Regions from separate parts of the Streptomyces sp. NPDC023573 genome, predicted to be linked through region 2. Evidence: riboswitches for the same ligand, from Rfam matches in the RefSeq annotation. Region 2 holds a riboswitch; the other holds the start of a gene.
The links. A riboswitch is a leader RNA that binds a small molecule or an ion and turns the genes downstream of it on or off. The one in region 2 is predicted to bind glycine.

Region 1 (15,517 bases), on a different contig from region 2:
CGGGGGCGTACGAGCCGTTGAGCGTCGCCGCCTGGTCCTTGAGGCCCCCGGGTTTCGTCAGCGACCCGATGAAGCTGATCAGGGCGGAGACTCCGCTGGCCCCGAGCGAGAGAGCCAGCACGAGGAGGGTCTCCGACCGGAGGGTCCGCCGGGACACCCCCTCGTGAGGAATGGATTCAGCCACGCGCCCCGCCTCCACCTGTACACCTGCCATCAGCTATGCGTCGTCATAGCTTGCCCGACGGGGCCGGGGCGGCGGGACACCGGGCGGCGTCCTCTCAGGGCGCGGGGAAGCCGACGGGCCAGGTGTGCACCGGCTCACCCACCTGCATCAGCTCGCCGTAGCGCCGGGTGGTGGCTGCCAGCGCGCCCTCCCGTTCCAGCCCCGCGTCCAGAGCGCGGTGATAGGTGTCGACCTGCCAGGAGGCGCCGTTCACCCTGAGCCTGCAGCGCTCCTCGATGACGCCGAGGTAGCGGTCCCGGTCCGAGGGCTCGATGTTCCACGCGTCCAGCCCGGCGGCCGCGAGCGGCAGCAGTTCCTCGCGTACGAGCTTGACGGCCGGCACCTTCGCCACGCCGCCGGAGCGGCCGGGGCGCGGCCAGAGCAGCTCGGCGTCGATCCCGTGGCGGCATGCGGCGTCGAAGTTCTCGGCTGCCGCCTCGAAGGGCAGCCTGGACCACACCGGCCGGGATTCGTCGGCGAGCGCGCGCACCAGCCCGTAGTAGAAGGCGGCATTGGCGATCACGTCATCGACCGTGGGGCCGGCGGGCAGGACCCGGTTCTCCACCCTCAGGTGGGGCACGCCGTCGGCCAGCCCGTACACCGGCCGGTTCCACCGGTAGACCGTGCCGTTGTGCAGGACGAGCTCGGCCAGGGCCGGCACACCGCCCTCGTCGAGGACCCGCAGGGGGTCCTCCTCGTCGCAGATCGGCAGCAGAGGCGGGTAGTAGCGCAGGTTCTCCTCGAAGAGCTCGTACGCCGAACTGATCCAGCGCTCCCCGAACCAGGTCCTCGGGCGCACCCCCTGGTTCCGCAGTTCGGGCGGCCGCACGTCCGTGGCCTGCTGGAACAGCGGCGGCCTCGACTCGCGCCACAGCTCCTTGCCGAACAGGAAGGGGGAGTTGGCGCCGAGTGCGATCTGCACGGAAGCGATGGCCTGCGCCGCGTTCCAGACGTCGGCGAAGCGGTCCGGCGTCACCTGCAGGTGCAACTGGACCGAGGTACAGGCCGACTCGGGGGCGATCGAGGCGGAGGTCGAGACCAATCGCTCGACACCTTCGATATCGAGGACGAATTCCTCGCCGCGCGCGGCGGCCATTTGGTCGTTGAGGAGCGTGTAACGGTCGACGTCCGAGAGGTTCGCAGAAACCACGTCGTCCCGGCCGAGGGTCGGCAGGATGCCGATCATGACGATCCCGGCGTCGACCTCCGCGGCCTTGCGGTGGGCATAGGCGAGCCCTGTGCGCAGCTCCTCGGCCAGCTGATCGAATACCCGGCCGCTCAGCCGGTGGGGAAGAATATTCACTTCCAGGTTGAACATCCCCAGTTCGGTCTGGAAATCCCGGCTGGCGATGCGCTGGAGCACCTCCGCATTCCGCATCCTCGGCATGCCGTCCGGTCCCGCGAGATTCAGCTCGATCTCCAGCCCCATGAGATTCCTGGGACGATCGAACCTCCGCTCCGACAGGAGCCTCTCCAGTCCCGTCAGGCACTGGGTGAGCTTCTCGCGGTACGTCTGCCGATCGGACGCGGCAAAGGCGCCCGCCTCGACCTTCTCGCCCATCGAAGGGTCCCTCCTCGAGTGGGCGGCCCGCGGCACAGGCCGCTCGTATCACGATCGATAATGCCCCGACGAGATGATCCGTAACGTCCCCACGACCGATGGGCACCCAGTAGTCTGGTGACTGGAGCCGGAGGCACATTCCGAAGGCATGGGGCATATGCAGTTTGCCCGATCGGGTTGCCCGGCTGAAACGCCGACGCGTTTCAGCCTACCGCCGCGCCGGGAAAGTACCTGGCGACGCGGGTCGGGAGCGGCCCGAATCCACAGAAAACTCGCAATTCAAAGTCTCGAATCCCCCTTGCGGGCAATATGCGGGTCGGCTAGCCGAAACATCGTGTGAACATTTGTCGTATAAACTCTGCGAACGAGGCAGAGAGTTGACGCATCGGCCCGTCCGCCCCGTCACCGGCCTTCCTCTGGCCCCGCACGCCGACAGCGCCGTCTGCACCCGCCCACGCACCACCGTGTCTCCGAAGTGAGAGGCGACCCACTATGCCGCTGCATGTTTCTCCGGCCCCCGCGCCCGCACTGCGCAGCGTTCTCGCGGCACTCGGTTCTCCCACCGCAGTCCGCGAGGCCCATACGCCCGCTCTCCGGTCCGTCCAGGGACCGCTGAGCCCCGAACTCCCGCTCCCCGTCCATGTACTGGACCGGATCGTGCCGAACGACGCCGCACCGCGCACCCGCCTCGCCGGCTGGCGCTTCCTGATCCGCAGCGGTGAGCGTGCCGTCGCCGCCGCGGACACCATGCTCACCGCCGACGGCTGGACCTTCTCGCACTTCTTCGAGGGCCCGTACATCGTCTCCACCGAACTCGCCCTACGCCAGGCGGAGTCGGCGACGACGCATTACCAGCCACGGCTGCTGTCGATGCCCGAGCTCTACATGTTCACGCTGTGGCTGCACCACGACATCGAGGCCGACGCCGGCGCCGGCACGCTCGCTCCGACCGATGTGCTGGTGCCCCTGGCACCCGCTCCCCCGGGCATCACGGCCCACCGTCCGCACCACGTCGCGGAGCTGCTCCCGGTCATGACACTGCGTGTCGCCCCGGCGCCTCTGCCGGACCTTCCCGAACTCCCCGGCCTCCTCGGGTCGCCGGCCTGACACCCCTGACCGACGCGCCCCCGCCGAGCTGCTCGGCGGGGGCGCGCCCGCACCCGTCCGGACTAGTCCGGTCAGGTCCCCCCGAACCATCCGAACGGACAGCCCAGTTGGATCGAACCGTCCGGCCGGGTGATGCGTCAGGGGAGGAGAACAGCAGCTGCCGCGAAATCCCTGCGGAGAGACGCCCGTAGGGCAACACTGGGACCGGACCGACTTGATACGGGGGCGGCCATGAGCCATTCGTCCAGCCGCAGGACACTCGAATCGACGCAGCGAAAGAACCCACCCATGTGCCAGCACCAGCCACCCTGTCCGACCGCTGACTCCAACGACCGGGAAGCCGCACGTCTGATGGCCCACCACCCGGAACAGGGCTGGAGCCTGCTGTGCAACGGCGTCCTGCTCTTCGAGGACACCGGTGAGCTGCTCCCCGACGGGCAGGTCATCGCCCCTCACCGCCCGCTGAAGAGCGGTCAGGTGGTGAGGGCCGCCTGACCGCGGCAGACGGAACACGGGGGCCGGCCCGGAGAAGTCTCCACACCGGCCCCGACGCGTCCCTGCTTACTGGTCGTACTCGTCCAGGGGCGGGCAGGAGCAGACGAGGTTGCGGTCACCGAACGCACCGTCGATCCGGCGCACCGGCGGCCAGTACTTGTCCGAAGGCGTGACGCCGGCGGGGAAGACCGCCTCCTCGCGGCTGTAGGCGTGGGTCCACTCGCCACCGAGCGCCGCCGCCGTGTGCGGGGCGTTGCGCAGCGGGTTGTCGTCCCCGCTCCACTCGCCGGAGGCGACCTTGTCGATCTCGCCGCGGATGGCGATCATCGTGTCGCAGAACCTGTCGAGCTCGGCCAGGTCCTCGCTCTCCGTCGGCTCGATCATCAGCGTCCCGGCCACGGGGAACGACATGGTCGGCGAGTGGAAGCCGTAGTCGATCAGCCGCTTGGCGATGTCGTCGATGCTGACCCCGGTCGCCTTGGAGACCGGCCGCAGGTCCACGATGCACTCGTGCGCGACCAGGCCGGCCGGGCCGTTGTAGAGGACCGGGAAGTGCGGTTCGAGGCGCTTGGCGATGTAGTTGGCCGCGAGTACGGCGACCTGCGTCGCACGCTTGAGACCCTCGCCCCCCATGAGGCGTACGTACGCCCATGAGATCGGCAGGATGCCCGCCGATCCCCACGGAGCGGCCGAGATCGGCCCGACGCCGGTCTCCGGGCCCGCCGCGGGCTGGAGGGGGTGGTTGGGGAGGTACGGCGCCAGGTGGGCGCGCACTCCGACCGGGCCGACACCCGGACCGCCGCCGCCGTGCGGGATGCAGAAGGTCTTGTGCAGGTTCAGGTGGGAGACGTCGCCGCCGAAGTGGCCCGGCTTGGCGAGACCGACCAGCGCGTTGAGGTTGGCGCCGTCCACGTACACCTGGCCGCCGGCGTCGTGCACCTCCCCGCAGATGTCCGCGACGTGCTCCTCGAAGACCCCGTGCGTGGAGGGGTAGGTGATCATGAGGACGGCGAGCTCGTCGCGGTGGGTCGCGATCTTGGCCCGGAGATCCTCTATGTCGACCTCGCCGTCGTCGGCGGTCTTCACCACGACGACCTTCATGCCGGCCATCACGGCGCTCGCGGCGTTGGTGCCGTGGGCGGAGGACGGGATCAGGCAGACCGTGCGTGCGTGGTCCCCGTTGGCCCGGTGGTAGGCGCGCACGGCCAGCAGGCCGGCGAATTCGCCCTGCGAGCCGGCGTTGGGCTGGATGGAGACGGCGTCGTACCCGGTGACCTCGGCAAGGCGCTCCTCGAGCTCCCGGATGAGGGTGAGGAAGCCCTGCGCCTGCTCGGCCGGCGCGAAGGGGTGCAGCGCACCGAATTCGGGCCAGGTGATCGACTCCATCTCGGCGGTCGCGTTGAGCTTCATCGTGCAGGATCCGAGCGGGATCATGCCGCGGTCCAGCGCGTAGTCACGGTCGGCGAGCTTGCGCAGGTAGCGCAGCATCGCCGTCTCGGAGCGGTACCGGTGGAAGACCGGGTGGGTGAGGATCTCGTCGTCGCGCAGCAGCCCCTCGGGCAGCGCGTCGGCCGTTCCGGCGTCCAGGGCGTCGATGTCGCCCCCGGCCCCGAAGGCCGCCCAGACGGCGGCCACCTGGGTGCGGGTCGTGGTCTCGTCGCAGGCGACGGAGACGTGGTCGGCGTCGACGAGCCGCAGGTTCACCCCGCGCTCACGCGCGTCGGCGACCACACCGGCCGCTCCCTCGGGAACGCGGACGGTGAGGGTGTCGAAGTACGCGTCGTGCACGACCTCGGTCCCGGCTCCGCGCAGCCCTTCAGCCAGGATGGCGGCGAACCGGTGGGTGCGCCGGGCGATCGTCCGCAGCCCCTCGGGGCCGTGGTAGACGGCGTACATACCGGCCATGACGGCGAGCAGCACCTGGGCGGTGCAGATGTTGCTGGTGGCCTTCTCACGGCGGATGTGCTGCTCGCGGGTCTGCAGCGCCAGCCGGTAGGCCTTGTCACCGTCCGCGTCGACGGAGACCCCGACGAGGCGTCCGGGCAGGCTGCGGGCGAACTTCTCGCGCACGGCCATGAAGCCGGCGTGCGGTCCGCCGAAGCCCATCGGGACACCGAAGCGCTGGGTGGTGCCCACGGCGATGTCCGCGCCCAGCTCGCCGGGCGAGGTGAGCAGGGTCAGGGCCAGCAGGTCGGCCGCGACGGACACGATCGCGCCCAGCTCGTGCGCCTGGTCGATGACGGGCTTGATGTCGCGCACGGCGCCGGAGGCGCCCGGGTACTGGAGCAGCACGCCGAAGACGCCCCGCTCGGCGATCTCGGCGGGGATGCCCTCGGCGAGGTCGGCGACGACCACCTCGACACCGGTCGGCTCGGCGCGGGTCTCGATCACGGCGACGGTCTGCGGCAGGGTGTCGGAGTCGACCAGGAAGACGCCGCCCTTCACCTTGCCGACCCGCCGTGCCAGAGCCATGGCCTCGGCCGCCGCGGTGCCCTCGTCCAGGAGCGAGGCGCCGGAGGTCGGCAGGCCGGTGAGGTCGGCGACCATCGTCTGGAAGTTCAGGAGGGCTTCGAGCCGCCCCTGGGAGATCTCGGGCTGGTACGGCGTGTAGGCCGTGTACCAGGCAGGGTTCTCCATGACGTTGCGCAGGATCACCGGCGGGGTGAACGTGCCGTAGTAGCCGAGCCCGATCATCGGTGCGAGCACCTGGTTACGGTCGGCGAGGCTGCGCAGCTCGGCCAGGACCTCGGCCTCCGTGCGGGCCTCGGGGAGGTTCAGTGCCTCGGCACTCCGGATCACGTCGGGCACCGCCGCGGCGGTGAGCTCGTCGAGGGAGCCGTAGCCGACCTGGGCCAGCATCTTCGCCTGGGCCTCGGCATCGGGCCCGATGTGGCGCTGCTCGAACGGAATGCCCTGCTCCAGCTGGGAGAGCGGAGTGCGACGGGGGGTCATGATGGAGGCCTCCTGGTCTGTCACGACCTGCGAGGGGCGCCACGGCGTGGCTGCCCGAACGGCCTCCCCATCTGTCATCTCGACCTGAGAGCTTCACCGGCACGCCCCGGGGCATACCGGCTTTCACCGTCGGTGAGGGTGGTCCCCGTCGCGGCATGTGCCGTACGGATCCCGCCCTGCTTTCCAGAGTGACCTCGTCCGTGCGGTACGGGGGCCTGAGAGATTCCGGGGAGGAGTTGCTCCTTCGGCGCCTCCGAATCGCTCCGGAGGACTCTCCCGCACAGGGTCAGCAGCCGTGCTCCAGCCTACCAGCGGGGCCGGGGCGGGCCGTCTCGAGTGGCCGAGCTCCCGGATCTGGCATTTCGTAGTGCCTGTGGAGCAGCCGCGACCACCTGATGCAGTTGTGACCAGTGGGAGGCACCGTGCAGACCGACATCGATCCGCGCAGCCTGATCGGCCGCAAGGCCTTCGACCGCCAAGGTGCCAAGATCGGAACGGTGGACGAGGTCTATCTCGACGACGCGACCGGGGTCCCCGAGTGGGCCGCCGTCCGCACCGGTCTCTTCACCAGGGACGCGTTCGTCCCGCTGGAACCGAGCGAATTCGTCGACGGCGCACTCGTGATCCCCTTCGACCGGGCCCTGATCAAGGACGCGCCGGACTTCGGCGTGGGCCGCCATCTCTCTCCCGAGCAGGAGTTGCAGCTCTACCGCCATTACGGACTGGACTCCTCCCCCTCGGCCGGCCCGGCTCCGGACAGGGACTTCGGCAGGCTCGCGGGCCACGAGGAGTAGTCCGCCGGCTCCCGGACCAGGCGGAGCGGATCGGCCGGCTGCAGCTGCGGATCGTCGATCCGGAAGGTCCGCACCCGGCCTGGCGGCGTCCACGGTTCCTCGAAGCGCACGGTGACCCGGCCGACGCCGCTGCCCTGCACCCAGCCGTGCCCGTGGACCTCGTGCCGTACGTCGTGGCCGGCCGGCCAGCGCCGCGCGGCCAGATGCTCCTCGCTCCCCCCGGTCTCCCCGCCGGGCTCCTCCTCCGCCCCTGGCCGCCCCTCGACCGCCGCGGCGTCCGCCGCGACCGCGGCCGCGGCGGATTCCCCGGCGGCGTGCTCCGCGTCGGCGGCCTGCGCGAAGAGGTCCTCCTGCGTGAAGTCCGCCAGCCCCGTGACACCGACGCCGAGCAGCCGGACGCCGCCGGTCGTGTCCACGGCCTCCAGGAGCCGCGCAGCGGCCTCCCTGACCACCGTGGGGTCGTCCGTGGGGCCGCGCAGGGTCTCGGACCTGGTGAGCGTCGAGAAGTCGTAGCGGCGCACCTTGAGGACGACGGTGCGCCCGGAACGGCCGGCGCCCCGCAGCCGCCGCACGCACCGGTCCGCGAGCCGCTCGACCTCCGCCCTCACGCGCACCCGGTCGTGCAGGTCGACGTCGAAGGTGTCCTCGACCGACACGGACTTGGCGTCCCTCTCCGCGACGACGGGACGGTCGTCGTACCCCTGCGCCATGCGGTGAAGCGCGACACCGTGCGCCTTGCCCAGCAGCCGCACGAGCTCCGCCTCGCCCGCCTCCGCCAGGTGACTGACGAGGGTCATTCCGGCGCGCCGGAGATGGTCACCTGTGGCGGGACCCACGCCCGGGAGGATGCGCACGGACATGGGCGCCAGGAGCTCACGCTCGGTGCCGGGCTCGATCAGCAGCAGCCCGTCCGGTTTCGCCTCCTCGGAGGCGATCTTGGCCAGCATCTTGGATCCTGCCAGGCCGACGGAACCGCTGAGTCCGGTGACGGCTCCGATAACGGTGCGCAACTGCCCGCCGATCGCCCGCGCGGACTCCGAGTCGTCGGCGACCCCGCCGGCCTCCAGGTCGACGAAGGCCTCGTCCAGGCTGAGCGGCTCGACGAGCGGTGACAGCCGCCCGAGCAGCTCCATCACCTGGTCGCTCACCGTCCGGTAGAGCGCGAAGCGCGGGACCAGATAGGCCGCGTTGGGCGCGAGGCGCCTCGCCTGCGCCATCGGCATCGCCGAATGCACGCCGAGACGCCTGGCCTCGTAGGACGCGGTGGCGACCACGCCACGCGTCCCCAGGCCGCCCACCACCACCGGCTTGCCGCGCAGGCTCGGCTTCGACGCCTGCTCGGCCGAGGCGTAGAAGGCATCCATGTCCAGATGCAGAATGGTGGGCGCGGCTCTCACATGGACCGATGCTGCCCTATGCCACTGACAACCGCCCCGCCCGGCGCACGCACTGTGCCGTCCCGTCCCGCCCCGGTGACTCAGCCCGCGCGATTGCGCCGACGCGCCAGTTCGTCGGCGGGGTTGTGGCCGATCAGGGTCTCCCCCGTGTCGACACGCTCTCCGTGGAGCTGGGACAGCGCCGCGTCGACATCCCGCCAGACGACACCGACGGCGATACCGAAGACACCCTGGCCGCCCTGGAGGAGATTCACGACCTCGTCGGGCGAGGAGCACTCGTAGACCGTCGCACCGTCGCTCATCAGCGTCATCCGCTCGAGATCCGTGAATCCGCGCGCCCTGAGGTGCTGCACGGTGGTCCGGATGTTCTGCAGAGCGACCCCCGTGTCCAGGAACCGCTTGACGATCTTGAGGAGGACCACGTCCCGGAAACTGTAGAGACGCTGCGTCCCCGACCCGTACGCCGGACGCACGCTCGGCTCCACCAGCCCTGTACGCGCCCAGTAGTCGAGCTGCCGGTAGGTGATGCCGGCCGCCGCGCACGCTGTCGGCCCCCGATAGCCGATGTCCCCTGCCACTCCCACACCGTCCGCTGCCACCACAGCCGGCTGAACCGGCTGTCTGATGGAGTGGTCGGCCGCACTGCCGTGCTGCCGGTACGGCCCACCCGCAGCCGTACCGTCGCCGCTGCTTCTCACGCCGACCTCCGTCCTTGACCTGCCACCTCGAAGGTAGGCAGTCACCAGGGGTGCGTCAACGATCGCCACACTCGGCACGCCGAGTGATAATCACCCTGAGGGTGGTTTCCCGTGACTGATTTACGGGAACGGCTTGTCGGATGCGCTGACACAGCCTCCGCGGAAGGTCACTGGCTGTTGGTACCGAAGTCCTCCGGCGAGATCTGGTCGAGGAACTCGCGGAACTTCTCCACCTCGTCCTCCTGCTCGTCCGGGATGGCGATTCCCGCGTCGTCCAGCACCCCGTCACTGCCGTAGATGGGCGTGCCGGTGCGCAGGGCGAGCGCTATGGCGTCGGACGGCCGCGCGCTCACCTCGACCCCGCTGGCAAAGACCAGCTCCGCGTAGAAAACCCCTTCTCGCAGGTCCGTGATGCGGACCTCGGTGAGCTCCTGGCCTACGGCCTCGAGCACATCCTTGAAGAGATCATGGGTCAGCGGCCTGGCCGGAGCCATGCCCTGCTGGGCGAAGGCGATCGCGGTCGCTTCCCCAGGGCCGATCCAAATAGGGAGGTACCGGTCGCCTCCCACTTCACGCAGGAGCACGATCGGTTGGTTGGAGGGCATTTCCACCCGGACACCCACAACGTCGAGCTCGTTCACACAGCAACCCTAGGACGTGCCCGCCATGTTTGGATAGTCGGGCTCCCCCGCCCTCAGTGGAAGCCGGCCTTCAGAGCGCTCTGCACCAGCGCGGCGTGGAGCCGGACGGAGAGGTCCGCGAGCTCCTTCGCAGTGGCCTCCGCATGCGCCCTGGTCTGCGGATTCCGGTGCCGGCGCAGCGGCGCGACCACCTGTTCGACCAGCCCTGCCTCACGCTCCGCGGCCGCCTTGACGGCCCGCAGATGCCGAGGTTCGAGACCGAATCTGCCCAGGTCCGCCACCAGCCGTGCCACATTCACCGCCTCGGCGTCGTAGCTCCCGCCGGCGGCCGGCACGATCAGCCCGTACGACTCCCACTCGTCGAGCTGCTCCTCGGTCGCCTCGGTGGCCGCCAGGAGCTCGGAGCGTCCGATACGGGCGGCGGTGGCCTGCCCCTGGTCCCGGAGGGCGTCGGCGGGATCACCCGGGCCTCCGTGCGGCAGTGCCACCTGCTCACCGCGTGCGAGGGCCTCCAGGTGCTCACGGATGACCTTGAGCGGCAGGTAGTGGTCGCGCTGCATGCGCAGCACCTGCGTCAGCCGCTCGACGTCGGCGGGGCTGAACTTCCGGTAGCCCGACGGCGTCCGCTGGGGCTCGATGAGCCCCTCCGTCTCCAGGAAGCGGATCTTGGAGATGGTGACTTCGGGAAATTCGTCGCGCAGCTGCAGAAGCACCGTGCCGATGCTCATCGCGCGCTGACCGGCGGCGGCGGTGCCGTGACCGGCACCGCCTGTCGGTGTTCGCAGCATGGACCTTCCTGGGGTCCCCCCGGACACTGCCCGGGGGAGGGTCACACGCCCCGCTGGCTCGCGTAGAAGACCAGCCGGTACTTTCCGATCTGGACTTCGTCGCCGTTGGTCAGCGCGACGGAATCGATGCGCTCGCGGTTGACATAGGTGCCGTTGAGGCTGCCGACGTCTCCCACGGTGAAACTACCGTCCGGGTTCCTGTGGAACTCCACATGACGCCGCGACACGGTCACGTCGTCGAGGAAGATGTCGCTCTGCGGATGACGGCCGGCCGTCGTCAGGTCACCGTCCAGCAGGAAGCGACTGCCGGAGTTCGGGCCGCGTCGCACCACCAGCAGCGCGGAACCCGCCGGCAGGGCGTCGACGGCGGCCTGGGCCTCCGGGGAGAGCGACGGAACGGCCGTCTGGCCTGTCGCCTCCGCCTCGTACGCCTCGATACCGGAGATCGAGATGGTCGAGGTCGTCTCGGAGGCACGCTCGGGCACTCCGCCCCTCAGCGGCGCACCACAGTTGGAGCAGAAGCGGCTGGCCTCGGCATTGCGATGCCCGCACCTCGTACAAACCGGCATGGACGAGCCCTCCGGAGCGGGGGCGAACCCTCCACCCGTACTCGAGGTCGATGGCTCCCCGAAACCTATGCGCCCTGCACCTCCAGGGTCAACGGACGACGCGCCGGCGCCTCCCTGGACCTCGTCGCGGAAGAGCGGGCGCTCCGCACCCTGCTCCTCGGCGCCCTGACGCGGAGCGCGGTGACGGGCAGCGCTGTTGCTGTCCTCGCGGGCGCTCTTTCCGAACAACTTCGCAAACAACTTCACGGGCGTTTCCCCTTGACCGAAATAGACCCGCCCGTGGGGCAGGACGAACCCTGAATGACCACACCTGCCGACCCGGACATCCTCACAACGTCCGTATCCACCCGACAGTTTCCACCACACGTCACCGATCCGTTGCGCCGACCCCCCGCAACCCGGCGCCCGTGTCCTTCGACTCCGACGCACCGCCGCCTCACTGGGGCGACGACCGAGCGTGATCAGGCTGCTTCGGGGGTCGCAAGGCGTCCACGACGATGTCGTCGGCGCGCGCCACCTCCACCGTGGCCTGCTCCTTCTCGAGCGTCTGCACCACACCGCCGGGAATGTTCAGAGCCGGCTCCAGGTCCTGCGGCTTGCCGATGACCTTGAACGCGTAGGGGGACTCGACCTTCCGGCCGTCGACTCTCAACTCTCCCCCGTCCCCGGAGAAATATGTGTTCGCCACCACCCGCACGCCGTTGATCTCGATGGCCTCGGCGCCTGCCGCGCGCAGCTCCTGGATGGTGTCGAGGAGCATGTCGGCCTCCACCGCACCGGCCGGGTCACTGATGGTCAGAGTGATCCCGGGACCGTGTGCGGCGACGGTACCTGCCAGGATACCGAGCTGCCGCTCCTTCTCGAGCGTCTGCTTGCGGGCTTCCTCCGCCTGGTCGGAGCTGTTCTCCAGTTCCGTGCGCTGGTCGTCGAGACGCTGCTTTTCGTCCTCCAGGCGCTGGGTCCGGTTGTCGAGCTCGTCAAGGATACGGACCAGGTCCTCCTGGCGGGCCCCGCGCAGGGCGCTGTTGTCGCTGTTCGACCTGACCTGGATGGCCAGGCCCAGACCGAGGACGAACAGCAGGAGCGCCACGATCAGTTGGGCTCTGCTCACCCTGGGCGGCCATAGGCCCGCCCGCAGTCGCTGGCGTCCCGAGACCCCCTCCGGCCCGCCCTGCCGGGGCGGTGCGGGGCCGGACCCGGGTGGTTCGGGCGCTTCCGGCGGGAGCGCGCCGGCCCGCCCACCGTTTCCGGGCCTGAACGCGTGGCCGGGCTGCTGTGCGTCGCCCGGGTTCTGTTCGTTGCTCATGCCGTCGCTCATCGGCCTCACGCCCGGAAGACGTGCCGGCGGATGGCCGCGGCGTTGGAGAAGATCCGAATGCCGAGCACGACCACCACACCGGTGGAGAGCTGGGCCCCGACACCCAGTTTGTCGCCCAGGAAGACGATCAGCGCGGCCACGACGACGTTCGACAGGAACGACACAACGAAGACCTTGTCCACGAAGATCCCGTCGAGCATGGCCCGCAGTCCGCCGAAGACGGCGTCGAGGGCGGCGACCACGGCGATCGGCAGGTAGGGCTCGACCACCGCCGGAACTTCGGGCCGGACCAACAGTCCGACCACGACTCCCACGACGAGGCCCAGTACGGCGATCACGATGTGCCCTTCCCTGTGTCTGCCGCACCACTGCCCGTGTCTGCGGCCTGAGGCTCTGCTGTTCGTACGATCAGGCTGGGCGCGGCCGGAAGGCGCACCTTCTCCTGCTCGGAGATGCTGGTGCGGATGTCGAAGCTCTCGTGCAGCGCCTGAAGATACTGGCCGTCCGCACTGTTCTGGAAGGCCGTGGCGAGCTTCTTGCCGTCCCCCACCGCCTGCACCGTGTACGGCGGCACGAGCGGCCTGTTGTCGACCAGTATGGCGTCGCCCGCCGCGCGGATCGCTGAGAGGGCCGTCAGCCGCTGCCCGTTGATGGCGATCGCCTCGGCACCGGACTGCCACAGACCGTTGACCACACGCTGCATGTCCCGGTCACGAACCCGCCCGGTGTCGGCGAAACCGGTGGACTCACGGGGGCCGCCGCCGCCCTGGTCGGTGTCCTCGGCGTCGTCCACGACCAGTTTGATGCCGGGACCTTCGACCGGGGTGGCCCCGGACAGCAACGCCACCAGGCCGCCCTGGTCCCCACCGTGCTCCTGAAGCGCCTTGCGCTGCCGCTCTCCGACGTCCTTGCGCAGTTTGTCGACATCCGCCTCGAGCGTGTCCGCCATGGAGGTCTCGGCGTTCACCCGGTCGATGAGCTCTTCGCGCTCCTTGGCCACGACAGGAGCCGCGACCCGGGCCTCCGCGGCGCCGAGCGTCACCACGAGGGCGGCCAGCACCAGGCCGGCGGCAAGTCCCAGCTTGGCCTTCAGCGTGCGCGGCAGCCCGTTTCGCCCCTCGGACCGGCGACGCGCCGAGGCCTCGGCGTATCCCTCGTCGAGGCTGTGTTCCATCACGGTGGTCAGCAGCGACATGGACGCGTCGGGGCGAGGACGCGGCGGAGCGCTACTCCGATCGGGGGGCGGCTGCGACATGCCGCACATCGTCGCACGTCATGCCTGCTGCCGCCGAATGGCCCCACCGTGGGCCCGCAAGCCGCAGCACACGGCTTGCGGACCACGGTGGTCCGCTCAGTCGCCCGCGCTGTCCACGACCGCCGCCCACTCGTCGAGCAGTGCCTGGGCCGAGGCGTCGTCGGGCCCCTCGGCCCACAGGTGCGTGACTGCTTCCGCGCGGTCGGGCAGCACCATCACCCAGCGGCCGTCGGTCTCGACCACGCGCACGCCGTCGGTGGTGTCGACGCTGCGCTCCCCCGCCGCTTCCACGACCCGGCGCATGACGAGCCCCTTGACCGCCCATGGTGTGGCGAGGTCCCGGCGCAGCACGTGGGCACGCGGGATGCGGGCATCGATCTGGCTGAGGGTGAGCTGTGTCCTGGCCACGAGACCGATGAGCCTGACGAAGGCCGCCGCACCGTCGAAGACGCTGCTGAACTCGGGGATGATGAAGCCGCCTCGGCCGTCACCGCCGAAGATCGTGGTGTCCTCACGTCCCACGCGCGTCAGGTCGTCAGGCGATGTGGTCGTCCACTCGACCTGCGTGCCGTGGTAGGCGGCGACCTGTTCGGCGACCCGGGTGGTGGTCACCGGCAGGGCGACCCGTCCGCTCCTGCGCTCGGCCGCCACGAGGTCGAGCATGACCAGCAGCGCCCGGTCGTCCTCGATGATGCGGCCCCGCTCGTCCACGAGAGAGAGCCGTTCACCGACAGGGTCGAACCGTACGCCGAAGGCGGCCCGCGCGGAGGACACGATCTCTCCGAGGCGCACCAGTCCGGCCCGCCGCGACTCGGCGGACTCGGTGGGTCGTGACTCGTCGAGCCCGGGGTTGATCGTCAGCGCGTCCACACCGAGGCGGCCGAGCAGGCTGGGCAGGACGAGCCCGGCACTGCCGTTGGACGCGTCCACCACGACCTTGAGGCCCGCGTCGGCGATGCCGCTCGTGTCGACGTTGCGGAGCAGGGAGCCGGTGTAGGAGTCGTAGACGCTCGACGGGAAGTGAAGGTCACCGATCTCACCCGGGAAGGCCCGGCGGAATTCCTGACGGGCGTACACGCGGTCCAGCTTCTTCTGGCGTGCTTGGGAGAGATCGGCTCCCCGCTCGTCGAAGAACATGATGTCGACCGAGTCGGGCACACCCGGAGACGTACGGATCATGATGCCGCCGGCGCTGCCCCGTGCGGTCTGCTGACGGGCCACCGGCAGCGGCACGTTCTCCAGGTCCCGGACATCGATGGCGCTGGCCTGGAGGGCGGAGATGACCGCTCTCTTCAGTGCGCGTGCACCACGGGAGTGGTCGCGGGCGGTCGTGACCGTCGCGCCCTTCTTCAGGGTCGTCGCGTACGCGCCTGCGAGACGGACCGCGAGCTCCGGAGTGATCTCGACGTTCAGGATCCCGGTGACACCGCGGGCCCCGAAGAGATGTGCCTGTCCGCGCGACTCCCAGATGACCGACGTGTTCACGAAGGCGCCGGCTTCGATGGTCTTGAACGGATAGACCCGGACATTGCCCTGGATAATCGATTCTTCGCCGACCAGGCACTCGTCGCCGATGACGGCGCCGTCCTCGATCCGCGAGGCCCGCATGATGTCGGTGTTCTTCCCGATGACGCAGCCGCGCAGATTGCTGTGCTGCCCGATGTAGACGTTGTCGTGTACGACTGCCCTGTGAAGGAAGGCGCCGGATTTCACGACGAC
Region 2 (15,517 bases):
CGTTACGGCGAGCTGGAGCTTCCGGTGCTGGTGTGCTGGGGCACCGAGGACACCTGGATCCCGGTCGCCCGCGGCCATGAGCTGGCCGGGATGATCCCGGGCGCCGAACTGCGGCTGATCGAGGGGGCCGGACATCTGGTCCAGGAGGACGCTCCCGCCGAGCTCACGGCGGCCCTCACCCGTTTCCTGCGTACAGCTCCGTGACAGCGGCCGCGTCCTCGGCGAGCAGGCGGCGCGCCTGAGGAGGCGACAGCACTTCGAGGTCCGGTCCGAAGGTGAGCAGGGAGCGCGCCCAGCCGAGTTCGGGCACCGCGAGCTCGGCCGACAGCCACTCTCCCGCCGCCTGCTCCGGCTCCGGCGGGCCGGTCAGCACCCCCGCGCACAGGCGTACGAAGAGATCCAGCCGGGAGCGGTGCACGCGTACACGGAGCCGTAGGTCCCCCGGCCGCTCCTCGACCCGGCGGCGCAGCTCCTCCCAGACGTCGGCGGGCTCGACACCCTTCCTGCGTACCACGGGCACCTCGGTGAGGACCGCCCGCTTCACCCGGTCCGCGCGGAAGAGCCGGGGCGCGCCGTCCAGGTCGGCGGTCAGATACCAGACGCCCGCCTTCACCACGAGGCCGTACGGGTCGACGGTGTGGACGCGGGGCGTGTCCGTGCCGCTGTGCCGGTAGTGGAGCAGGAGCCTCCGGTCGGCGAAGACCGCGTCGTGCAGCTCCCCCACGTCGACGGCGGCCTGCGGACCGCTCATCCAGCGGACCGGGTCCACCAGGATGCGGCGGCTGGTCTGTTCGGCGGCGGGCCGGTGCGGGGCCGGGAGCGCGGCCATCACCTTGCGCAGCGCGGAGCCGAGCGCGGCGTCGAGCCCGAGCGCGGTGTGGGCGCCCTGCGCGGCGAGGACGAACAGGGCGCGCGCCTCGTCGGCGGTGAGCCCGGTGACATCGGTCCGGAAACCGGGCAGCAGCGCGATGCCCCCGTTGCGCCCCCGCTCCGCGTACACGGGCACGCCGGAGGCCGAGAGCGCCTCGACGTCCCGGTAGACGGTGCGTACGGAGACTTCGAGGCGCTCGGCCAGCTCACCGGCGGGGACCAGGTCCCGGGTCTGGAGGAGCAGCAGGATGGAGAGCAGCCGGTCGGACTTCACGGCACCATCATGGCGGGGCTCAGCCGCGGGGCGCGCGGGCCAGCTGACGGGACTGGGCGACGAGACGGCCGGCGCTGTCCCAGACGTCCGCGTCCTCCTCCAGGAAGCCGCCCGCGAGGTTACGGGTGGTGATGGAGACGCGCAGCGGCCCGGGGGCCGGGCGACAGCGGATGTGGGTGGTGAGCTCGATGGTGGGCGTCCAGCCCTTGAGCCCCAGCTCGAACGAGGTCGGCGGCAGCGCGTCCACGGTGAGCAGCAGCGAGAGCGGGTCCGCGTCGCGGCCGTCCGCGAGCGCGAACCAGCCGCGCATCTCGCCCTTGCCCGACGGCGCGCCGACGGCCCAGCCGACCGTCGCGGGGTCGAGCTTGATGTCCAGCCGTTCGGTGATGGCGGAGCTGCCGGGGATCGGTGCCGTGCCGTCGCCCGTGCCGAAGCACTGGTCGAGGGGTGCGATGGCCGGCGGCTCGGCCGATGTGCGGACCTCGTCGGTCAGGCCGTCCAGGTCGCCGTAGGTGGCCAGCACCCGGATGCGCTCGATCTCCGTGCCGTCCTCCGCGAACTGGAAGAGCGAGGCCTCGCCGGTGGAGAGCGTGCGGCCGGTGCGGACGACCTGGGTGCGGATCACGGCGGGGCCGGGGACGGAGGCCGTGAGGTAGTGCGCGGAGACCGAGAAGGGGTCGGAGTGCGGGAGCGCCTCGCCGAGCGCGCGGCCGAGCATGGCGAGCAGGTAGCCGCCGTTGACCGCGTGGATGATCGTCCAGCCCGCGGAGAGCTCCGCGTCGTAGACGCCTTCCTCCCGGAACCTGACCGCGGTGTCGCGGTCGAACTCGCTGTCACCGATGGTCGCCTGTACCGCGCGCGACTCCTGCGCTGCTGCCTGTGCCATGGCATGCACGGTACACCGATTGCATTACTGAGCGGTAGCTTTCTGTTTGCCGTCACATGACGGCGGGCTTCTCCTCCGCCGTGGCCGAGCGCCGGTTGTAGGCGCGCGGTGCCCGCCAGTGGAAGCGCAGGGCGAGGAGCCGCAGGAGGAACGCGGTGATCGCGGCGGCGGCGCTGGTGTAACCGTTGAGGGCGTCGAAGCGGATGCAGAGGACCACCATGACGGCGCCCACGATGGCGGGCACGGCGTACAGGTCCCTGTCCCAGCGCAGCAGCGACGGCACCTCGTTGGCCAGGACGTCGCGCAGCACTCCGCCGCCGACCGCGGTGGCCAGCCCGAGGGCGGCGGACGAGGTGAGACCGAGACCGTACTCGTACGCCTTGACCGTGCCGGCCACGCAGAAGAGCCCCAGCCCTGCGGCGTCGAAGACGTTGACGCCGACCTGGATCCGCTCCACGTGCGGGTGCAGGAAGAAGACCAGGGCGGCAGCGAGCAGCGGGGTCACGAAGTAGCCGAGATCGGTGAAGGCCGCCGGGGGGACCGCACCGATGATCACGTCACGGAAGATCCCTCCGCCCAGCGCTGTCACCTCGGCGAGGACCGCGATGCCGAAGACATCGAAGTTCTTGCGTACGGCGAGCAGTGCGCCCGAGATCGCGAAGACGAAGATTCCGACGATGTCGAGCGAATGCTGGACGGAGGGGGTGAAGAGTTCGTTGAGCACCGGGCAATTGTGCCGGTCCTACTCCTTGGTCTTGCCCTCCGCGTCCGGGGACGGTGCGGAGGGGGACTCCTCGCCGTCACCGCCGGGGGCGGGCTCGGCGGACTTCCCCGGCTCCTCCGGGGCTGCGGACCCGGGAGCGTCATCCGGCTCGTCCGACGCCTCGGACGCGGACGCCGCCTCGGACGCGGCCGCCGCCTTGGACACGGACGCCTGCTCGGGCACGGACGCCGCCCCGGGGGCGGTCGCCTCCTCCGTCGCGGCGGCCGGCTCCGCGGCTCCCGCCGACTTCACCGTGATGACGTCCGCGACGAGCGGCGCGTCCCCCGGGACCTGGTCCTCGCCGTTCTCCGGGTGGTGGCACGCCACCTGGTGCCCGGTCTTCAGCTGGAGCAGCGGCGGCTCCGTGGTCCCGCAGACCTGCGTCGCCTTCCAGCACCGGGTGTGGAAGCGGCAGCCGGTCGGCGGCGAGATCGGCGAGGGCACGTCGCCCTTGAGCAGGATGCGGTCGCTCTTGGCGCCGCGCCTGCGCGGGTCCGGCACCGGCACCGCGGACATCAGCGCCTTGGTGTACGGGTGCATCGGCGCCTCGTACAGCGATTTGCGGTCCGCGAGCTCGACGATCTTGCCGAGGTACATGACCGCGATGCGGTCCGAGACATGGCGGATGACCGACAGGTCGTGCGCGATGATCATGTAGGTGAGCCCGAGCTCCTCCTGGAGGTCGTCCAGCAGGTTCACCACCTGAGCCTGGATCGACACGTCCAGCGCCGAGACCGGCTCGTCGGCGACGACCAGCTTCGGGTTCAGCGCGAGCGCCCGGGCGATGCCGATGCGCTGACGCTGACCGCCGGAGAACTCGTGCGGGTAGCGGTTGTAGTGCTCGGGGTTGAGCCCCACCAGCTCCAGAAGCCGCTGGACCTCGGCCTTCACGCCGCCCTCGGGGTTGACGCCCTGGAGCCGGAAGGGGGTGCCGATGATCCCGCCGACCGTGTGGCGCGGGTTCAGCGAGCCGTACGGGTCCTGGAAGATCATCTGGATGTCACGGCGCATCGGCCGGAGCCGCCCCGCCGACATGTGGGTGATGTCGCGGCCCTGGAACTCGACCTTGCCGCCGGTCGGTTCCAGCAGACGGGTCACCAGCCGGCCCATCGTCGACTTCCCGCAGCCCGACTCACCGACCACGCCCAGGGTCTCCCCGGGACGCACGTCGAAGGTGAGCCCGTCCACGGCCTGGACCGCGCCGACCTTGCGCTTCAGCACGCCCTTGGTGATCGGGAAGTGCTTGACCAGGCCCTCGACCTTGAGGAGCGGCTCGGACCCGTCCGACCCGGCCGCGGGAGACGCGGGAGTCTTCTTGTCTCGATCAGTCACAGCTTCGGCGCAATCTCTTCGGTCCAGATCCGGTCGCGCTGCTCACGCGACATGTGGCACGCGGAGTAGTGCCCGTCGCTGACCTGCTGCAGCTCCGGACGCTCGGTGCGGGTGATGTTGTCCGGGGGGACGTCGGCGTACGGGCAGCGCGGGTGGAAGGCGCAGCCCGACGGGACGTTGATGAGACTGGGCGGCGAGCCCTTGACCGGGATGAGCCGGTCGGTCTGCTCCCGGTCGATGCGCGGCATGGAACCGAGCAGACCCCAGGTGTAGGGGTGCTGGGGCTCGTAGAACACCTTCTCGGCGGTGCCGCGCTCGATGCAGCGTCCCGCGTACATCACGAGCAGGTTGTCCGCGATCTCGGCGACGACACCGAGGTCATGGGTGATCATGACCACCGCGGAGCCGAACTCCTTCTGCAGATCGCGGATGAGGTCGAGGATCTGCGCCTGGACGGTGACGTCCAGGGCGGTCGTCGGCTCGTCGGCGATGAGCAGCTGCGGGTTGTTCACCAGAGCCATCGCGATCATCGCGCGCTGGCGCATACCGCCCGAGAACTGGTGCGGATAGTCCTCGTAGCGTCGGTGCGGCTCGGGGATGCCGACACGGTCGAGCATCTCGACCGCGCGCTTCTTCGCGGTCTTCTTGTCGACCTTGTGGTGGACCCGGTGGGCCTCCACGATCTGCGCGCCGATGCTGTAGTACGGGTGCAGGGCGGACAGCGGGTCCTGGAAGATCATGGCCATCTTCTGGCCGCGCAGCTTCCGTACGCGCTCGGGGCCGGCGCCGATGAGCTCCTCGCCGTCCAGCCAGATCTCACCCTTGATCCGGGCCCGCTCCGAGGTGTGCAGCCCCATGATCCCCAGCGAGGTCACGGACTTGCCGGAGCCGGACTCGCCGACGATGCCGAGGGTCTGGCCGGCCTTCAGGTCGAAGCTGACGCCGTCGACGGACTTGACCAGGCCGTCGTCGGTGTCGAAGTGGACACTGAGGTTGCGTACGGACAGGAACTGCTTGTCGTCGCCGGACCGCGGGGCGGGAACGGTGTCCGCCGCCGGGGAGTCCTTCTTGATTGCGTCGCTCATGAGAGCCTCACCCGGGGGTCGATCGCGGCGTACACGAGGTCCACCAGCAGGTTGCAGATGACGATGAAGAAGGCGGCGACCAGGGTCACGCCCATCACCTTGGGCAGGTCGGCGGTGGTCACGCCCTGGATGGCGAAGGCACCCAGCCCCTGGAAGGAGAAGACCCGTTCGGTGATGACCGCGCCCCCGAGCAGCAGCGCGAAGTCCATGCCGAAGATCGTGACGAGCGGGGTCAGCGCGGAGCGCAGCCCGTGCTTGATGACCACCTTGCGTTCCTGGAGTCCCTTGGCCCGCGCGGTTCTGATGTAGTCCTCGCTCATCGTCTCCAGCATCCCGGCCCGGGTGAGCCGGGCGTAGAGGGCGGAGTAGAGCAGGGCGAGCGTGCACCAGGGCAGGACCAGACTGCCCGCCCACGCGAGTGGATCGTCGGCGAACGGTACGTACTCCCCGTTGCCGAACAGCGCCAGCACGACGAGGCCGGTGAAGAACATCGGCAGCGAGACACCGGCGAGGGCGACGCCCATGGAGAGGCGGTCGAAGAACGAACCCCGCTTGAGCGCGGAGAGGACACCGATGGCGACACCGGAGACGACCCAGATGACCGCGGCACCGACGGCCAGCGACAGCGTGACCGGGACACGGTCGACGAGCTGCGGCCAGATCTCGGTGTGGGTCTTGAAGGAGTAGCCGAAGCACGGGGCGTTGCAGGTGACCGGGTCGGGGCCGAACTGGTAGTCGGCGCCGACGACGATGCCCTTGACGAAGTTCCAGTACTGGAGGTACAGGGGCTGATCGAGCCCCAGGTTCTTCTTGACCGCGGCGATGACGTCGGGGTCAGGACTCTTCCCGACGTACTGGGCGGCCATCGAGTCGAGGGTCTGCCCGCCGAGGCGGGGCACCAGGAAGAAGATCGCGAACGTGACTGCGCTGACCACCAGCAGCAGCAACACCGCGGCGAATACGCGTCGGATGATGTACGCAGCCACAGCCGTGCGGCGCCGGGCGGGCGGACGGGGTACGCCCGCCGGCCCGGCGCCTTCACCTGCCTTTCAAGGGATGCTGTCGATGAACAGGTGTTACTTGGTGGACGTCATCAGCACGTAGTCGTACATGCCGAGGTAGGCGTCCGTGACCGTGACGTTCGCCGCGGAGTCCGGGCGGTAGAGCAGGTTCTTGCGGTAGACGAGGGGAACGACCGAGGCGTTCTCCATGACCTTCTGGTCGACCTCGCCCCACGTGGCGTTGCGCGCCGTGGTGTCGACGGTGCCGATGCCCTTGACGAGGAGGTCGTTGATGCCCTTGTCGTCGAGCTCCATCAGGTTCGTGCCGCCGGACGGCTTGATGGCCGATCCGTTCACGATCTGGTCCAGGAAACCGAAGCCGGTCGGCCAGTCGGCGCCCCACTGCATCATCATCATGCCCGCGTTGTTCTTGTGGACCCACTCGGGGACGCCCGCGAAGTCCGTGAAGTACTTGTCCGCCGGGAACTGCTTGATCTCGGCGGTGATGCCGATCGCCTTCAGGCTGCCCTGGAGCTGCGTGGCGGCGGTGATCTCGTCAGGACGGTCGGAGCGCGCCGTCAGCGTGGTCTTGAAGCCCTTGGGCTGACCGCACTTGGTCAGGTGCTCCTTGGCCTTCGCCATGTCGCCCTTGTTGCCCTCGGTCGGGTACAGGTCGAACTTCTTGTAACCGGCGACGGTGGGCGGGATGACCGTGGTGGCCGGGTCACCCTTGACCGAACCACCGATCGAGTCGATCAGGCCCTGCTTGTCGACCGCGTACTGAACGGCCTTGCGGCACTCGACGTTGTCGAACGGCTTCACGTTGACGTTCAGCGCCATGTACTGCAGGGCACCGGCGTACGGGTTGTCCGTCTTCGCCTTCTCGGCGGCCTTGGCCAGGACCTTGGGCTGCGTCTTGGACTGCAGACCCGTGCCCGCGATGTCCGCGGTGGAGACGTCGTTGAGCAGGTGGTCGTCGACCGTGGTGGCGTTGACGTTGAACTTGAGCTCGATCTTGTCCGGCAGCGCCTTGCGGATCGGGTCCGTCTTCGGGTCCCACTCCGTGTTGCGGACCAGCGTCGCGCCCTTGCTCTCGTCGTACGCCGAGAACTTGTACGGACCCGAGGAGACCATCTTCTGGACGTAGCTGGCGCCCGTGTCGGCCTTCTGCTGGATCGGGGCGGTCTGCGAGAACGCCGCGAGGTAGTCCATGTCCGCGAACGGCTTGTTCAGCTTGAAGACGATCGTGTGGTCGTCCGGCGTCTCGATGGACTTGAGGCCTTCGGCCGACTTGTCCTTGTACGGGCCCTTGTACTTGTCGCCGCCCTCGAGGTAGGCCTTGAAGTACGTCGGACCGTTGGACAGTGCCTCCGGCGCGAAGTTGGAGCGCTCGACGGCGTACTTGACGTCCTTCGAGGTGATCTCGGTGCCGTCCTCGAACTTCACGCCCTTGCGGAGCGTGTACGTCCAGGTCTTGGCGTCGTCGCTGGCCTTGCCGAGGCCGGTGGCGAGGTCGGGAACGACCTCCAGGCTCTCCTTGCCGGCGGCCGGCTTGAAGGTCACCAGCGAACGGGCGTACAGGCGGGAGAAGTTCTGCACCCAGCCGTAGTACGTGTTGCCCGGGTCCAGGGAGTCCGGGCCACTGGAGTGCTCGTACGTGACCGTCCCCCCCTTCTTGTCGGTCGCGTTGACGATGCTCGACAGACCGGCGTCGGCCTTGGCGTTGCCCCCACCGCCGTTGCTGTCACCGCCCGAATCGCTGCCGCTGCAGGCCGATGCGCCGAGCGACACCGCTACGGCCACGGCTATGGCCGCTGCTGTCTTTCTGTTCTGCATGCTGAGGAAAGCCCCCTCGCTAGTCCGGTGCGGCACTGCCGCGATTACTTGCCACGAGGGTCGAGTGCGTCGCGCAGCCCGTCCCCCAGCAGATTGAAGGCCAGCACGGTGATGAAGATCGCCATACCGGGGATGACCATGAACATCGGGTCCACCTCGTAGAGGTCGACGGCCTGCGTGAGCATCCCGCCCCAGGACGCCTGCGGCGGCGCGATACCCACACCGAGGAAGGACAGGGACGCCTCGAAGAGGATGTTCGTGGGGATCAGCAGCGTCGCGTACACGAGGATCGGCGCGATCAGGTTCGGCAGCAGCTCGCGGAAGAGGATGAACGGGCCGCGTGCGCCCAGCGACCTGGCAGCCTCGACGAACTCCCGCTCGCGCAGCGACATGGTCTGCGCACGGACGATACGGCCGATGTAGGGCCAGCTGAAGAACCCGATCACGAAGATCAGGACCGCGATCCGCAGCGTGAGCCCTTCCATCCCGAAGGCGTTGCCCTGCAGGGAGGCGGAGATGGAGATCGCGAAGAGGAGCAGCGGGAAGGCGAGGAAGGTGTCCATCAGCCGGCTGATGAAGCTGTCCACCCAGCCGCCGTAGAACCCGGCCACGACGCCCATGACGACGCCGATGACGACCGAGAGCAGCGTGGAGCCGACGGCGACCACGAGGGAGACCCAGGAGCCTTCGAGGATGCGCGCCAGGATGTCGCGTCCGGTCTGCGGCTCGACTCCGAGGGGGTGGTCCCAGCTGATCCCGCCCAGGGAGCCCTTGGGCGCCAGCATGACGGGGTCGACCAGGCTCTGGTTGAAGGCGTTGGGGTCGAGCCCGAGGAGCGACTGGAGCGGCTTGGACAGGACCGCGGTGAGGATCAGCAGCACGACGACGATGCCGCCGGCCATCGCGCCCTTGTCCCGCTTGAAGCGCGTCCAGGCGATCCGGCCGAGCGAGCGGCCCTCGATCTCCTTGCGCCCGGCGCCTTCCAGCACCGTTTCGGGCCGCGCGTCCGCCCCGGTGGTCTCGATCGGTGCCGTCATTGCGCTGGAGACCCCTCTCGGCCGACGGTGGCCGGCCTGTGACCGCCGCTGTAGCGGCTCTAACAAAACATGACAGATGCGATCACACATGCCGAACTCACCCTGTTTGAAAGAGGGTTTCGTCGGGCATGGAGCACCTGCTGTGTGGAGTCTTCAACCACTTTGCGATCACCCGCCAGACCTGACGGGGAATGTTTGCTCAAACGTGATGCTGCCAAGAGGCTTCCGTTATGCGGACAGCTGTGCTTGTTGAGCGGGTCCGCGGGGAACCAATCCGTCACTAACGGACATGCCACCCAACTGCGTGGTTCAGGTGACGATTTGGCCGCGACACCGCGCCGGCGGCCGGCGCCCTCTCAGTACGCGTGCGGTACCGGACCTGTGGCGGGCGGGTAGCCGTAACCCGGGGCAGCGGGTGCCGGGGCGTGCGCCTCGCGGTCGTAGAACGGGCGGGAGTTGGCGTTCAGCCACATCGCGACGGGGTCGTACTCGTCGGACAGCGAGACCGTGGAGACGGGCAGTCCGTCGGGGACCACGCCGATCGACTGCTGCATCATCGCGCGGACCGCGTCGACGGACGGCCGGCCCGTGTCGTAGAGGTCGAGCCCGATCGCGAGGTACGGGGCGCCGAGCGCGGGCTGCACCCAGGCGCGGCGCAGCGCGCGGACGGCGGAGGTGCGGTGGGCGTTCTGCGACAGCAGGGCGTAGAACTGCGGGAGTTCGATGGAGGGCTCGGTCAGCCGCAGCGGCCCCGCGGGCATCCGGTCGAGGCCGGTGGCGATGCGGCGCAGGTCCAGCCAGGGGATGCCGACGCCGCCGCCGGGGGCGTGCGGATTGAGCCAGATGCCCCAGCGGTCGGGGAAGAGGGAGCGGGCGATGTCGCGGCCCGTGATCACCTCGTGGGCCCTGTTCCAGCCGCTGGCCGAGAGCTCCTGGGCGGAGGTCACGCAGGGGGCGTAACCCTGCCCTTCGACCTCCATGTTGCCGTACTGGGCGTCGGGGGAGCCCGCCGTGCCGTGCCAGAGGAGCATCCAGACCTGGCCGTCCGCGAGGGACCGCAACAGCGACTCGTACGCGTCGAGGCGCCCCGGGGTCACTTGGCGCAGCATGTGCTCGACCTGACCGGCCGCCGCGGTACCTGACGCACTCACCCTGGGTCCCGCCCCTCTTCGTTCCGCTGTTCCCGCATGCCGCACTGTGCTGTGGTGCCACTCCCGGGCACACGGGGCGGCCTCGTCATCCAACCAGCTTATGCGCCGCCCCTGACACCGTCTTGACGCCACGTGGCATCGGCGGGTCCGTCTCTCAGTACGCGTCGCGCCGGTAGAACGGACGCACCTTCTCCAGCATCCAGTCCCCGACCGGGTCCTGGGCCATGTCCAGCAGCAGGAGATTGACCGGCCAGGGCACCTGGACCCGGCCGAGCGCGCGCCCCAGGGCGTCCAGCGGGGCGCTCTGCCCGGCGGCGTCCCAGACGTCGGACTCGACGCCGACGAAGAGGACGGGGCTCTCGCCCTCGATGCTGGCCAGCGCCCGGCGCGCGGTCTTCACCCCGGTGGTCCCCTGGAATTCGGCGGACACCGCGGCGAGGAAGTCGACGGGGTCCTCCTTCCAGTCCGGCTCGTACAGCCGCACCCGGCCGCCGCTCGCGGGGCCGTCCAGCGGGGTGCGCCCGGCCCGGCAGAGCTCGGCGACGGCGCCGGGCGGCAGGGGCACGCCGACGGCGCCGCCGGGGTTGACCGCTATCCCGAGCTGCGGCGGCAGTCCGCGGGCGAACTCGCGTGCGGGTGCGACGGTGAAGGAGAGATGGGTGCCGACGCACTGGAGGAACTGCGCCTCGGAGCTGAACACGGGGACGTACGCGCCGCCGTCGATGTCGACCGTCGGCAGATCGAGGTCGGTGCTGTCGCGCCCCCCGCCGTTCGGCAGGGGGACCCAGACCTGGCTGCGGCCGAGCACCTCGACGAGTCGTCCGCCCGCCCCGGGCACGCCGAGCGAGGCGCTGAGCACTTCCTCGAACTCGTTGGCCGGCCATCCCTGCGACGGGTGCGACGGGGCCTGGGCCTGAGCCGGAATGTCCACGGTGTCTGTGTCCCTCTCTCGCCATGCGGTGCGGCTGAAACTCTAGACCGGGTCGCGGCAGGAGGGCAGAGCCCCGCGGAGGCGGCGCCCCCGTCCACCGCACCGTCCAGATTCCGGACAGCGTGCCGGAGGCCCGCGAACTGTGCGTATGCGAACGGTGACGCCACCGAGTCCTCTACTCCTGCGGGAGCCGCGCCTCCGGGAACGAGATCCGGTCGATGCCCGCGGCGGCCTCACGGTCGAGCAGGACCGCCGAGGCGCACCCCGGCGGCAGCAGTCCGGTCTCCGTGTCGCGCAGCAGCCGGCCCACCGCGCGCCGGTGCCGGGCGAAGGCGTATCCGGAGACCCCGCGCCCACGCTCCCGCTGCCCCTGCCTGGCCACCCGGGGGGTGACGTCGAGCAGGACGAGGTGGAGGCCGCTGCCCCGGCGCCGGGCCTCGCGCGCCAGCCAGCTGCGCACCCACGCCTGCGTGCCGCAGTCGTGGACGACGACCGGTCCGCCCGACCGCAGCGCCCGCCACAGCCCGGCGTAGTGCGCGGCACGCACCAGGGGGCGGTAGAGGGCGTACGGGAGTAAGGCGGGCAGGGCGGCCGCCCAGCGGTCCCTGGTGTCCTGGGAGTCGACCGCGTACTCCTTCACCGCCCGCCGGATCAGCGTCGACTTCCCGCTGCCGGGCAGCCCCGAGACCACGACCACGTCACCCGCCGCGAAGTCCAGGCCACTCGGGCCCCGGCCGCCCCCGCCCCGCAGATCACGCACCACCTGAGCGGGCCCGCCCGTCAGCTCCCGGGCGGGCACGCCCGGCTGCTGGGGCATCGCACCGCGTGCCGCCCCCGCGGTTGTCGCGTAGCGCTGCAACGTCATCGCCTTCCCCCTGCCGAGTCACCCACTGACCTGCCCAAGAAGTGTAAAGAAAAGGTAATGCGGCACAACCGTTTCCGCCCGTACGTGTCGGGTCCGGCACCCGTCCGGGCCTGGACGCCCCACTCTCCCGCAATGCGTGCGATGATGACCCCGCCAACTGCATACCGGCCGTTTGAATCCGCGCGGGAGAGTCCCGGTCACCGTGTGCGCCGGGCGCCGAAGGAGCAAGTTCCTCCCTTGAATCTCTCAGGCCCCGTACCGCGTGGATGAGGCAGATCTGAAAAGCGGGCCGCTCTGCGGCTCCACCCAAGGTGCAAGCCGACGCTGACGGGGCCGACCCCGTCGGGACCCTTTCAGGGGCTGTCGGCGAACCTCTCAGGTTCCGATGACAGATGGGGAGGGAACCACCCCCTGTCGTCATGCCCTGGAGCCATGTCCATGAGCACTGCCCCGAGCGCCGCCCCCCGTCTCACCGCCCTCGATGCCCTGCATCGGTCCCTGGGCGCGACCATGACCGACTTCGCCGGCTGGGACATGCCGCTGCGGTACGCCAGCGAGCGCGACGAGCACAACGCCGTACGCGAACGGGCCGGCCTGTTCGACCTGTCGCACATGGGTGAGATCACCGTCACCGGTCCGCAGGCGGCGGCCTTCCTGAGCTACGCGCTGGTCGGCAACATCGCCACCGTGGGCGTGGGCCGGGCCCGCTACACGATGATCGTCGCGGAGGACGGCGGGATCCTGGACGACCTGATCGTCTACCGCCTGGGCGAGACCGAGTACATGGTGGTGGCCAACGCCGGCAACGCCCAGCTCGTCCTGGACACCCTCACCGGGCGCGCCGGGGACTTCGACACCGAGGTGCGGGACGACCGCGACGCCTACGCGCTGCTCGCCGTCCAGGGCCCTGACTCCCCCGCCGTACTGAAGTCGGTCACGGACGCCGACCTGGACGGACTGAAGTACTACGCCGGACTCCCCGGAACGGTCGCCGGCGTCCCCGCGCTCATCGCCCGCACCGGCTACACCGGCGAGGACGGCTTCGAGCTCTTCGTGGCCCCCGCCCACGCCGAGCAGCTCTGGAAGGCGCTGACCGAGGCGGGCGCGCCGTACGGTCTGATCCCCTGCGGGCTCTCCTGCCGCGACACGCTCCGTCTGGAGGCGGGCATGCCGCTGTACGGGCACGAGCTGACCACCGCGCTGACCCCCTTCGACGCGGGCCTGGGCAGGGTCGTGAAGTTCGAGAAGGAGGGCGACTTCGTCGGCCGCGAGGCGCTCACCGCCGCGGCGGCCCGTGCCGAGTCCGCCCCGCCCCGCAAGCTCGTCGGCCTGGTCGCCGAGGGCCGCCGGGTGCCGCGCGCGGGTTACCCCGTCGTGGCCGGCGGGCAGGTCGTGGGCGAGGTCACCTCCGGTGCGCCGTCGCCCACTCTGGGCAAGCCGATCGCCATGGCCTACGTGGACGCGGCGCACGCCGCGCCCGGCACCGAGGGTGTCGGGGTCGACATCCGGGGCAAGCACGAGCCGTACGAGGTCGTGGCGCTGCCGTTCTACAAGCGCCGTAAGTGACGCGGCGCGGCGCGCCTGTCACACACCGCGCCGCCCACGTGACGCAGTCGTGTCTCACACCGTAAGACCATCGTTCATCAGCACTCCCCCGCGTACAGGAGAATTCAGGTCATGAGCAACCCCCAGCAGCTGCGGTACAGCAAGGAGCACGAGTGGCTGTCGGCCCTCGAGGACGGCGTGGCCACGGTCGGCATCACCGAGTTCGCGGCCAACGCGCTCGGTGACGTCGTCTACGCCCAGCTCCCGGAGGTCGGCGACACGGTGACCGCGGGCGAGACCTGCGGTGAGCTGGAGTCGACCAAGTCGGTCAGCGACCTGTACTCGCCGGTGACCGGCGAGGTGACCGCGGCCAACCAGGACGTCGTGGACGACCCGTCGCTGGTGAACTCCGCTCCCTTCGAGGGCGGCTGGCTGTTCAAGGTGCGCGTCGCGGAGGAGCCGGAAGACCTTCTCTCCGCCGACGAGTACACCGCGTTCTCCGGCAACTGAGACCTTAGGGACTTAACTGATGTCGCTTCTCAACTCCTCCCTCCACGAGCTGGACCCGGACGTCGCCGCCGCCGTCGATGCCGAGCTCCACCGTCAGCAGTCCACCCTCGAGATGATCGCCTCGGAGAACTTCGCTCCGGTCGCGGTCATGGAGGCGCAGGGCTCCGTCCTCACCAACAAGTACGCCGAGGGCTACCCCGGCCGCCGCTACTACGGTGGCTGCGAGCACGTCGACGTGGTCGAGCAGATCGCGATCGACCGCATCAAGGCGCTCTTCGGTGCCGAGGCCGCGAACGTCCAGCCGCACTCCGGCGCGCAGGCCAACGCCGCCGCGATGTTCGCGCTGCTGAAGCCGGGCGACACGATCATGGGTCTCAACCTGGCCCACGGCGGTCACCTGACCCACGGCATGAAGATCAACTTCTCCGGCAAGCTCTACAACGTGGTCCCGTACCACGTCGACGACACCGGTGTCGTGGACATGGCCGAGGTCGAGCGCCTCGCCAAGGAGTCGAAGCCGAAGCTGATCGTGGCCGGCTGGTCCGCCTACCCGCGTCAGCTGGACTTCGCCGCCTTCCGCCGCATCGCGGACGAGGTCGGCGCGTACCTGATGGTCGACATGGCGCACTTCGCGGGCCTGGTCGCCGCGGGGCTGCACCCCAACCCGGTGCCGCACGCCCACGTCGTCACGACCACCACGCACAAGACCCTCGGTGGTCCGCGCGGTGGCGTCATCCTGTCGACCCAGGAGCTCGCCAAGAAGATCAACTCGGCGGTCTTCCCCGGTCAGCAGGGCGGCCCGCTGGAGCACGTGATCGCGGCCAAGGCGGTCTCCTTCAAGGTCGCGGCGACCGAGGAGTTCAAGGAGCGCCAGCAGCGCACCCTGGACGGCGCCCGCATCCTCGCCGAGCGCCTGGTACAGCCGGACGTCACCGAGGTGGGCGTCTCCGTCCTCTCCGGCGGCACGGACGTGCACCTGGTCCTGGTCGACCTGCGCAACTCCGAGCTGGACGGCCAGCAGGCCGAGGACCGGCTCCACGAGGTCGGCATCACGGTCAACCGGAACGCCGTCCCGAACGACCCGCGGCCCCCGATGGTCACCTCGGGCCTGCGGATCGGCACGCCCGCCCTGGCCACCCGTGGCTTCCAGACCGAGGACTTCACCGAGGTCGCGGAGATCATCGCGTCAGCGCTGAAGCCCGCGTACGACGCCGACGACCTCAAGGCCCGCGTGATCGCGCTGGCCGAGAAGTTCCCGCTGTACCCCGGCATCAAGTAGTCACCCGCAATTTGCACGCAGGGTGGGGGCACCGCGCACACTGAACACAGTGAGCCCGGTGCCCCCACCCCTTTGCCCCGCGCTCCCGGGCCCACCGGCCCGTCCCCGCACCACCCGGCGGACAACGACGTCCACCAACGCCTTAGGAGTAC

Region 1: linked by a shared signal. The riboswitch ahead of gcvP (aminomethyl-transferring glycine dehydrogenase) and the one ahead of gcvT (glycine cleavage system aminomethyltransferase GcvT) in region 2 are both predicted to bind glycine.

Annotation. Positions count from the first base shown of each region.
Region 1 is NZ_JBVHKB010000010.1:327,640-343,156, forward strand. It holds gene ACZ32T_RS29585 (CPBP family intramembrane glutamic endopeptidase) at 1-214, opposite strand, end outside; gene ACZ32T_RS29590 (glutamate-cysteine ligase family protein) at 279-1,784, opposite strand; gene ACZ32T_RS29595 (hypothetical protein) at 2,277-2,891, shown strand; gene ACZ32T_RS29600 (DUF5999 family protein) at 3,180-3,386, shown strand; gene gcvP (aminomethyl-transferring glycine dehydrogenase) at 3,453-6,338, opposite strand; glycine riboswitch at 6,532-6,627, opposite strand; gene ACZ32T_RS29610 (PRC-barrel domain-containing protein) at 6,761-7,132, shown strand; gene ACZ32T_RS29615 (DNA polymerase IV) at 7,054-8,529, opposite strand; gene ACZ32T_RS29620 (MerR family transcriptional regulator) at 8,610-9,227, opposite strand; gene ACZ32T_RS29625 (bifunctional nuclease family protein) at 9,395-9,868, opposite strand; gene ftsR (transcriptional regulator FtsR) at 9,922-10,656, opposite strand; gene ACZ32T_RS29635 (FHA domain-containing protein) at 10,698-11,471, opposite strand; gene ACZ32T_RS29640 (DUF881 domain-containing protein) at 11,662-12,531, opposite strand; gene ACZ32T_RS29645 (small basic family protein) at 12,549-12,881, opposite strand; gene ACZ32T_RS29650 (DUF881 domain-containing protein) at 12,878-13,798, opposite strand; gene ACZ32T_RS29655 (sugar phosphate nucleotidyltransferase) at 13,895-15,517, opposite strand, start outside.
Region 2 is NZ_JBVHKB010000005.1:275,158-290,674, forward strand. It holds gene ACZ32T_RS18290 (alpha/beta fold hydrolase) at 1-204, shown strand, start outside; gene ACZ32T_RS18295 (helix-turn-helix transcriptional regulator) at 176-1,144, opposite strand; gene ACZ32T_RS18300 (thioesterase family protein) at 1,164-2,030, opposite strand; gene ACZ32T_RS18305 (trimeric intracellular cation channel family protein) at 2,083-2,754, opposite strand; gene ACZ32T_RS18310 (ABC transporter ATP-binding protein) at 2,773-4,125, opposite strand; gene ACZ32T_RS18315 (ABC transporter ATP-binding protein) at 4,122-5,210, opposite strand; gene ACZ32T_RS18320 (ABC transporter permease) at 5,207-6,196, opposite strand; gene ACZ32T_RS18325 (ABC transporter substrate-binding protein) at 6,287-8,047, opposite strand; gene ACZ32T_RS18330 (ABC transporter permease) at 8,092-9,084, opposite strand; gene ACZ32T_RS18335 (enhanced serine sensitivity protein SseB C-terminal domain-containing protein) at 9,441-10,235, opposite strand; gene ACZ32T_RS18340 (enhanced serine sensitivity protein SseB) at 10,390-11,166, opposite strand; gene ACZ32T_RS18345 (AAA family ATPase) at 11,342-12,031, opposite strand; glycine riboswitch at 12,205-12,302, shown strand; gene gcvT (glycine cleavage system aminomethyltransferase GcvT) at 12,470-13,597, shown strand; gene gcvH (glycine cleavage system protein GcvH) at 13,709-14,086, shown strand; gene glyA (serine hydroxymethyltransferase) at 14,106-15,365, shown strand.